Regions from separate parts of the Robertmurraya mangrovi genome, predicted to be linked through region 1. Evidence: a T-box and tRNA genes for the amino acid it is inferred to sense, from the RefSeq annotation. Region 1 holds a T-box; the other holds one or more tRNA genes.
The links. A T-box is a leader RNA that pairs with one kind of tRNA and senses whether it is charged. The one in region 1 lies ahead of thrS (threonine--tRNA ligase), so its partner is inferred to be a tRNA-Thr.
Positions count from the first base shown of each region.

Region 2: it encodes a tRNA-Thr, which carries the amino acid that the T-box ahead of thrS (threonine--tRNA ligase) is inferred to sense. The anticodon was not compared.

Region 1 covers NZ_JAXOFX010000007.1:6,803-10,998, forward strand. Annotated here, with positions in the region: ribosomal protein L20 leader region at 1-101, opposite strand, end outside; gene thrS (threonine--tRNA ligase) at 328-2,262, opposite strand; T-box leader at 2,315-2,565, opposite strand; gene SM124_RS11960 (putative sporulation protein YtxC) at 2,693-3,559, opposite strand; gene dnaI (primosomal protein DnaI) at 3,806-4,196, opposite strand, start outside.
Region 2 covers NZ_JAXOFX010000002.1:391,629-395,824, reverse strand. Annotated here, with positions in the region: gene SM124_RS05090 (hypothetical protein) at 1-53, shown strand, start outside; gene SM124_RS05085 (undecaprenyl-diphosphatase) at 111-710, opposite strand; tRNA gene SM124_RS05080 (tRNA-Ser) at 883-973, opposite strand; tRNA gene SM124_RS05075 (tRNA-Asn) at 984-1,058, opposite strand; tRNA gene SM124_RS05070 (tRNA-Ile) at 1,095-1,171, opposite strand; tRNA gene SM124_RS05065 (tRNA-Gly) at 1,176-1,249, opposite strand; tRNA gene SM124_RS05060 (tRNA-Ser) at 1,254-1,346, opposite strand; tRNA gene SM124_RS05055 (tRNA-Ala) at 1,410-1,482, opposite strand; tRNA gene SM124_RS05050 (tRNA-Arg) at 1,502-1,578, opposite strand; tRNA gene SM124_RS05045 (tRNA-Lys) at 1,614-1,689, opposite strand; tRNA gene SM124_RS05040 (tRNA-Thr) at 1,709-1,784, opposite strand; tRNA gene SM124_RS05035 (tRNA-Val) at 1,843-1,918, opposite strand; tRNA gene SM124_RS05030 (tRNA-Glu) at 2,007-2,081, opposite strand; gene SM124_RS05025 (alpha/beta hydrolase) at 2,445-3,368, shown strand; gene SM124_RS05020 (hypothetical protein) at 3,404-3,940, opposite strand; gene SM124_RS05015 (iron-sulfur cluster biosynthesis family protein) at 4,075-4,196, opposite strand, start outside.

The sequences.
Region 1 (4,196 bases):
ACTTTACGAAAACAATAAAGTTTAACTAGAAACGTTCGTAAAACCTGCCAACTGCTTAACTGCGTCAATCAGGTGAGAAGCGGGTGCTTCTTCTTTTCCTCAAACTCGTATTCAATTTACCTAAGCAACTATATCACAAAAGATGACCTTGTGTCAACGAATCAATATTTACTGCAACGAAATGAATTGTAGCAAATATATTTAAGTATGACAAGTCTTTTTTGATATTTTGTTTATAAAACCATTTTTTACATGGTATTAGTTTGATTAATTTTATTCTCTCTACGTAAGAAAGAGAGGCTTTTACACCTCTCTTTTCTCACTAAATTATGAGCGTTTTACTTCCGCTTTAAGGCTTTCCATAAAGTCGCTAAATGGAAGTGTTTCTGACTTTTGTTCACCATATTTACGAACATTCACTGCGTTTTCAGAAACCTCATTATCACCAACAACTAGCATATATGGTACTTTTTGCATTTGCGCTTCACGGATTTTGTAACCAATTTTCTCATTACGATCGTCAAGTTCCACACGGAAACCTTCTGCTTGTAATTGTTCTTGTACTTGTTTTGCATACTCAAAATGAGCATCTGGAGAAACTGGAATCACTTGTACTTGAACAGGTGCTAACCAAGTTGGGAAAGCTCCTTTATACTCTTCAATTAGGAAGGCAACGAAGCGCTCCATTGTTGAAACAACTCCGCGGTGGATAACAACTGGACGATGCTGCTTTCCATCTTCCCCGATGTATGATAATTCAAATCTCTCTGGTAATAAGAAGTCTAATTGAACCGTTGATAAAGTCTCTTCCTTACCTAAAGCTGTTTTTACTTGAACATCTAGTTTAGGGCCGTAGAATGCCGCTTCCCCTTCTGCTTCAAAGTAATCTAATCCAAGCTCGTCCATTGCTTCTTTTAGCATGCTTTGTGCACGATCCCACATTTGATCATCTGCATAGTATTTCTCTGTATCTTGAGGATCACGATATGACAAACGGAATGAATAGTCATTTAAATTAAAGTCTTTATATACTTCTAACACTAATTGAACGACACGTTTTAACTCTTCCTTGATTTGATCTGGACGTACAAAGATATGAGCATCATTTAGAGTCATCCCACGAACACGTTGTAACCCTGATAAAGCACCAGACATTTCATAACGGTGCATTGTACCAAGTTCAGCTATACGGATTGGAAGCTGGCGGTAACTATGAATACCATTTTTGAAAATCATCATATGGTGAGGGCAGTTCATCGGGCGAAGAACTAGTTGCTCATTGTCCATATCCATTACAGGGAACATATTCTCTTGGTAATGATCCCAGTGACCTGAAGTTTTATAAAGTTCAACACTACCCATTACTGGAGTGTAAACGTGATCATAACCAAGGCGCTCTTCTTTATCCACGATATAACGCTCAATGATACGGCGAATCGTTGCACCTTTTGGCAGCCATAATGGTAAGCCTTGTCCAACTTTCATTGAATTCATGAATAAGTTAAGCTCTTTACCAATCTTACGGTGGTCACGTTCTTTCGCTTCTTCTAAAAGACGTAAATGCTCTTCTAAATCTTCCTTCTTGAAGAAAGCAGTTCCGTAAATACGTTGAAGCATTTTGTTGTCGCTATCTCCACGCCAGTAAGCACCAGCGATACTTAATAACTTAAATTCTTTTAGCTTTCCAGTAGATGGCACGTGAACTCCACGACATAAGTCAAAGAAATCACCTTGCTCGTAAATAGTTACCGTTTCACCTGCAGGAATAGCTTCAATTAACTCAAGCTTGTATTCGTCACCAACTTCTTTGTAAAGTTGAATTGCTTCTTCACGACTCACTTCTTTACGAACGATCTCGATATTTTCGTTGATGATTTTTTTCATTTCTTTTTCAATGGCCGTTAAATCTTCAGGCGTAATTGCTTCTTCTACATCAACATCATAGTAGAATCCACCTTCGATTACTGGACCTACACCAAGCTTAACGTTTTTATATAAACGTTTGATTGCTTGTGCTAGTAAGTGTGCAGAGCTGTGACGTAAAATTTCTAATGCATCTGCATGGTCCTGAGTAATAATTTCGATTGATCCATCCTCTTCAATTGGACGGCGAAGGTCAAATAATTGACCACTAACTTTACCAGCTAAGGCTTTCTTTTTTAGTCCAGGACTGATTGAACCTGCAACATCTTCCGTTGTCGTACCTTTTGGAAACTCCTTCACAGCTCCATCTGGAAACGATAATTTAACAACGTCTGACATAATTTTTTTCCTCCTTCGTTTAAAAAAGCAAAATAAAAAAACCCGTCCCTATGAAAGGGACGAGTTATCATTAACACGTGGTTCCACCCTAATTTTCACAATAATAAACACATGATTGTGACTTTAGAAAAAAAGGTAACGGTTTTTAGCCGTCAATCAATACTTAACCTCGTAGTTCCGAGTGCTGTTCCTGATTGAAGTTTAGAGGTGGTAAGCATTCATATCGTGTTAGGAAGTTTGCACCAATCCCTTCCCTCTCTGAAAACCGTACAAGAATACCCATGTCCTCATCAAGACATTTACATTAATCTAATTTTGCAATTGCTTGGCTCCATTTAAAAAGTATTTCCGAAATAAGAAATGATATGTAACGGGCCAATGCTATGTACGTTATTATAGTTTGTTAAAATGGGAAAATCAAGGGCATTCTCTACATTTTTTCTTCTGCTGTCATAGAAATCTTTCTCTTCATATCATAAAAGGAGGTTAACGGTTTGATAATCATCCGTTCCTCAAATATATTGCAAATGGTTCGAATAAGCGGTTGCTCACAATCATCTGTATATAAATAAATCGTTTCTGGTGAAATGGAAAGTAATGGTGCAATGGTTACAGAATCTATATAAACAGGATGATTTGAAATCAACTTACGATCAACCATCCTTACTAACTCTGCCCTTTTAATCTCATAAAACTGTGCATCATAAAAGGTTACTTCGTCATCCATCATGAGATGAAGTTGACTAATCTTCGCCTTTCTCCCATTCAAAAATTCTCTTAACATTTGAATAAACATCTGATATTCTTGTTCCATTTTGTATTCATCAATTGCTAATTCTACGTATTTACCTAAGGAATCTATAAATGGCCTCATCCGAAATCTAACGAAAGAATCAAATGAAAAAGAAACGTTTTCTTGGAACATTTGATCAATCGTCTCTTCCAGACGATGCACTTGATCGTCGTCCTCAATAAAAGAATGTAAATCAATTCTATTCCCATCAAGAATGGCTTGGACAATATCAATTATTTGTTGTTGTTCATCCTCATCTTCATAAAAGAATTGTTCTTTTAAAATGATTTGGAGCCACTCAACCTGTTTGATCTCCATTATAAAATGAGAGAAAGCCCTTTTCACTAAATCATTTAGTTCGATATTGTAACTAACTTTTACTATATGTTGATCTTCTAAAAGAAGAATATCATTTTTTCTAAAATGGAAGGTTTGCAACTTTTGCTGTAGATATTGATATAGTCTTTTAGCATCCTTCTTATTTTGGAAGATGATTTCAATCAACCAAATCCCCCCTCGAAAATTTAAACTCTGCAGATTTCTTATAAATTAAGGTCAGGATCTGCAGAACACTAGTCTCTGTTTTCATGTATATGGGGGACTTGGCCAAAATAGAAGCGAGAAAAGGAATGACTTGGTATTTTTCTCTTAATGAAGACCGCTAATTTCCACTCGGGCCACTTACTTTCCTAAGTAAATAAAAAAGCTGAACGAAAATATTTCGTCCAGCAATTTTATAGTAATGTTTTATTACCTTCTCCTATTCGGCCCGTCTACTAAAACAGGTGTGGATAGATATCGGATGCGCTCTAAAATACGGCGAGCCTTCATCTTTTCTTCTTCCCCTCTTTGACTATAGGTCAAATGGTGCTCTAGGCCGTCATAATCAAAATTTGAACTGAAGAAGGTTGGTAAGTTTTCTAGCATTCTAAACTGTAACAGTGGACCAAGTACTTCATCTCTTGTCCAACTTGTCATGGTTTCAGCACCAATATCATCTATCATTAGAACCGGTTCTCTTTTAATCATTTCTATCTTTTCATTTAGAGTGGAATCTCCAATTGAGTTCTTTAATTCCCTTAATAACTCAGGGAAGTAAACAATCATCGATGATACTTTCTTCTTGGCTAACTCATTGGCT
Region 2 (4,196 bases), on a different contig from region 1:
AAGATTTAGAAAAAGCCATTCACCCAACAAAAAGACAAAACTCTCCGCAATAATTACTAATAAAAAAATCAACGCTTTTATTCGTTGCGTTGATTTTTTTATTTATGTCATTAGAGATCCTTTGATTTTTCTTTTACAGGAAGTAGATTTTTTTCAACTTTTTCATATATCTCAAGAAGCTTATTAAATAGTTTTACTCTCTGTATTAGAATATAACTTAGTACTGCTGAGATACTGCCTACTAAAGCTCCCACCAGAACATCAAAAGGATAATGAACTCCCACCCAAATTCGAGAAAGTCCAACTAGCATGGCTAACAAAATCCACAAGAAGCTTGCTTTCTTCTTAAAAAGCATGAAAGAAACGCAAAACGAAAAGAAAAGGATTGTATGATCACTTGGAAAAGAATTATTGATTGCTTTATCTATTAATTGATTTACACTCGATAATTCTGCAAATGGTTGAAGATTAGAATGAAACTTACCTGCTGTCTTACCTATTATTTCAGCAAGAATAAAAGCAAAAGAAGCAGATATAATCATCATTCTATTATTTTCGGTTCTCGTAAACCAAAAGTAAACCACACTCAGGGCTAAAAAAATCACCATATATTCAGTAATAATGACAAATGACGGATTCAAATATGTGTATTCTTTTCCTAAATCATTTATTTTTCTAAAGAGATGAATATTCAATTCTGAAACTCCCACAATGTACCTCCTGAATTAAGTCGTATAGGACTATCTTACCTCGAGAGTTTTAATTCCTTCTTAACGAAATCTTATTTATTTCTTAATAAGAAAAGATTCTTAACAAGAAAAGCCTTTATAGTACAAAAAACACTAACCATCTTTTGATTAGTGTTGAATTACAATTTATGTATGGCGGAGAAGGAGGGATTTGAACCCTCGCGCCGGTTACCCGACCTACACCCTTAGCAGGGGCGCCTCTTCAGCCTCTTGAGTACTTCCCCATATAAAAAATGGCTCCGCAGGTAGGACTCGAACCTACGACCGTTCGGTTAACAGCCGAATGCTCTACCACTGAGCTACTGCGGAATAGTTAGTATTGATTCTTCTTTATTTAGGATTATCTGGTGGGCCTAAATGGACTCGAACCATCGACCTCACGCTTATCAGGCGTGCGCTCTAACCAGCTGAGCTATAGGCCCCAATTGGAGCGGGTGATGGGAATCGAACCCACGACATCAGCTTGGAAGGCTGAGGTTTTACCATTAAACTACACCCGCAAAATGGAGGAGGTAGAGGGATTCGAACCCCCGCGCGGTTTGACCCGCCTGTCGGTTTTCAAGACCGATCCCTTCAGCCGGACTTGGGTATACCTCCGTAATTATGGAAACGTTAAGGAAGATTCTTTTCACTACACTACGTTTCGTGAAAAAATCTAGATGGAGCCTAGCGGGATCGAACCGCTGACCTCCTGCGTGCAAGGCAGGCGCTCTCCCAGCTGAGCTAAGGCCCCATAGTCGTATAAGTGATAATGGCGCGCCCGAAAGGAGTCGAACCCATAACCTTCTGATCCGTAGTCAGACGCTCTATCCAATTGAGCTACGGGCGCGTATGGAAAAATTCTTTTGCTATCGCAAAAAGCTTTGGTGAGCCATGGAGGACTCGAACCTCCGACCCTCTGATTAAAAGTCAGATGCTCTACCGACTGAGCTAATGGCTCTCAATATTTTCTGAATAAATGGTGCCGGCGATAGGAGTCGAACCCACGACCTACTGATTACAAGTCAGTTGCTCTACCAACTGAGCTACACCGGCATGAATGTTTTGAAAAAGGAAGTTTCTTTTTACTTCACTACGTTTCGTAAAAAAGTTTTGGTGGAGGATGACGGGATCGAACCGCCGACCCCCTGCTTGTAAGGCAGGTGCTCTCCCAGCTGAGCTAATCCTCCTTGAAGGAAGTTTCTTTTTATCCCACTACGTTTCGTAAAGGATTAAGGAAGTTTTCTTTTTACTCCACTACGTTCCGTAAAAAAAACTTGGTGACCCATACGGGATTCGAACCCGTGTTACCGCCGTGAAAGGGCGGTGTCTTAACCGCTTGACCAATGGGCCATTATTTAAAACTATTTTAGAATAGTTATTAATGAATCTGCGACAGTTATAAATTATATATAACAACTACTTTGTTGTCAACGTTTTTTTGTATGAATCTCTTTTGAAATATTTTATTATCCTGTCGAGATTTCTTATATTACTATCAATTATAATGTTATGTCAATAATATTTTCAATAAACATTGGGCTGATTTTTTTCTAGTCTCCTACTCATTTTTTAGGAACTATTTTAATTTATTATTATTTTATAGAGGTGCTTTCCTCATTAAATTTTCGAATCTCCTACTTTAAGTTGATTTTTTGTCTAAATTTCCCTCTAAGTGGTAAAATAATTTAAACAGGTTCAAAGGGGTGATGTCTTCTGAGAAGAACTATTCGTTTCCTTTTTTCATTTATCTTTTTCGTAGCAACATTTGGCTTGTACTTTACGAACCGCCTTATGTTTTTGAAGAGGAAAGATGATTTATTTATTTTAAATCGTGAAAAAGAAGCTGGAAGACTTAATCCATTACACTACGATGAACTACCAAAAAGAGAAGTTTTAATTTCTTCTCCTTTCGGTTATTCATTAAAAGCTATTGTTGTAGAACCGTATCGAGCTGATCGATATGTAATTATTTGTCACGGTGTAACAGAAAACAAATTAAATTCAGTGAAGTACATGAATCTCTTTTTAGAGCGAGGGTTTAATTGCGTGATATACGATCATCGTAGGCACGGTGAATCAGGAGGAAAAACTACGAGTTATGGTTACTACGAAAAATATGATTTAAAAGCAGTAGTTGATTGGTTAAAAGCAGAAAAAGGATCAAGTATACAATTAGGTATACACGGAGAATCCATGGGAGCAGCAACAATGATTTTATATGCAGGGTTATTAGAGGATGGGGCTGATTTCTATATTGCCGATTGTCCTTTCTCTGACTTTAAGGAACAGCTGGCTCACAGAATTAAAGTGGAGCTTAAAATCCCTTCTCAGCTCGTCATTCCTATTGCAAATATTTTTCTTCGAATGAGAGATCGATATTCTTTACGTGATGTTTCTCCAATTTCCGTTATAGAGAATATAAAAAAGCCTATTTTGTTTATTCATAGTAAAAAAGATGACTTCATTTTACCTTCCATGACTGAAGCGTTGTTTGAGAGGAAAAAAGGTCCAAAAAAATTATTTATGGCAATGAACGGCGTTCACGCCCAATCACTCAATGAAAATAAAGCTGATTATGAAAAGATGCTTGATGAATTTTTGCGCGATCACATTCTCCCATTAAATGTTCCTATGTAGAGGCTACCCTTGTAGTCTCTTTCTTCTTTTTTTAGTTAATTAGGAAGCTTTGTCCTATACACTACTTTACCGTTTTTGCTTAACCCTCTTACCTTTGAATACTCTCCAAACTGATAATAGTACCTTACACCATCTACTTCAATCACTTTAGCCTCTTCATATTCTTTCCCGGCAACTTCTATGCTCCTAATCTTTTTATTTTCAATTTTCCCTAATAAGAGACTGATTTTATTTTCTAGCTTACCTTTTGTGTCGTAATCATAAAAAGCTTTTTTATAAGTGGTAAACTGTTTGTGTTCATAATAATCCCAATGGTTATTCCCCGCATTACTCCAGCCATTTTGGTCGTCTCCTTTTAAAAAGGCAGCTGTTATGGTCTCAAATTCTCCTAATTTACTTTCTTGCTTTGTTGTATATAAAATGACTACACCATGGGGTACTTCTTCTTTGTGTAAGACCCTTGCAACATTAAAAGGAATCTCTTTTTGAATAGCCTCCTCCAAACCGAGAGGCATACAAGCGGTTAGTAACCATACACTCACCACAACAACCATTACTTTCTTTACTTTCATCTTGTCCCTCCTGCCCATTGATGGTAAAACGCATTAATACCATTTAATGTAAAGGACAAGAGAAACATTCACTTTTTTGCGTTTTTAGCCCCTTTGTCAGGGGTATAATAGGGAATAAAATGAGATTTTCCTATTTAAAGATTTGTTTTTATTAAAAAGCTCATCCTTGGATTTAAATACTGATTAGGACTTTTTAATTGATAGCAATTTGCACTAGAGGAATAATCAATAGTCATTATATCGTCAAGAAAGACTT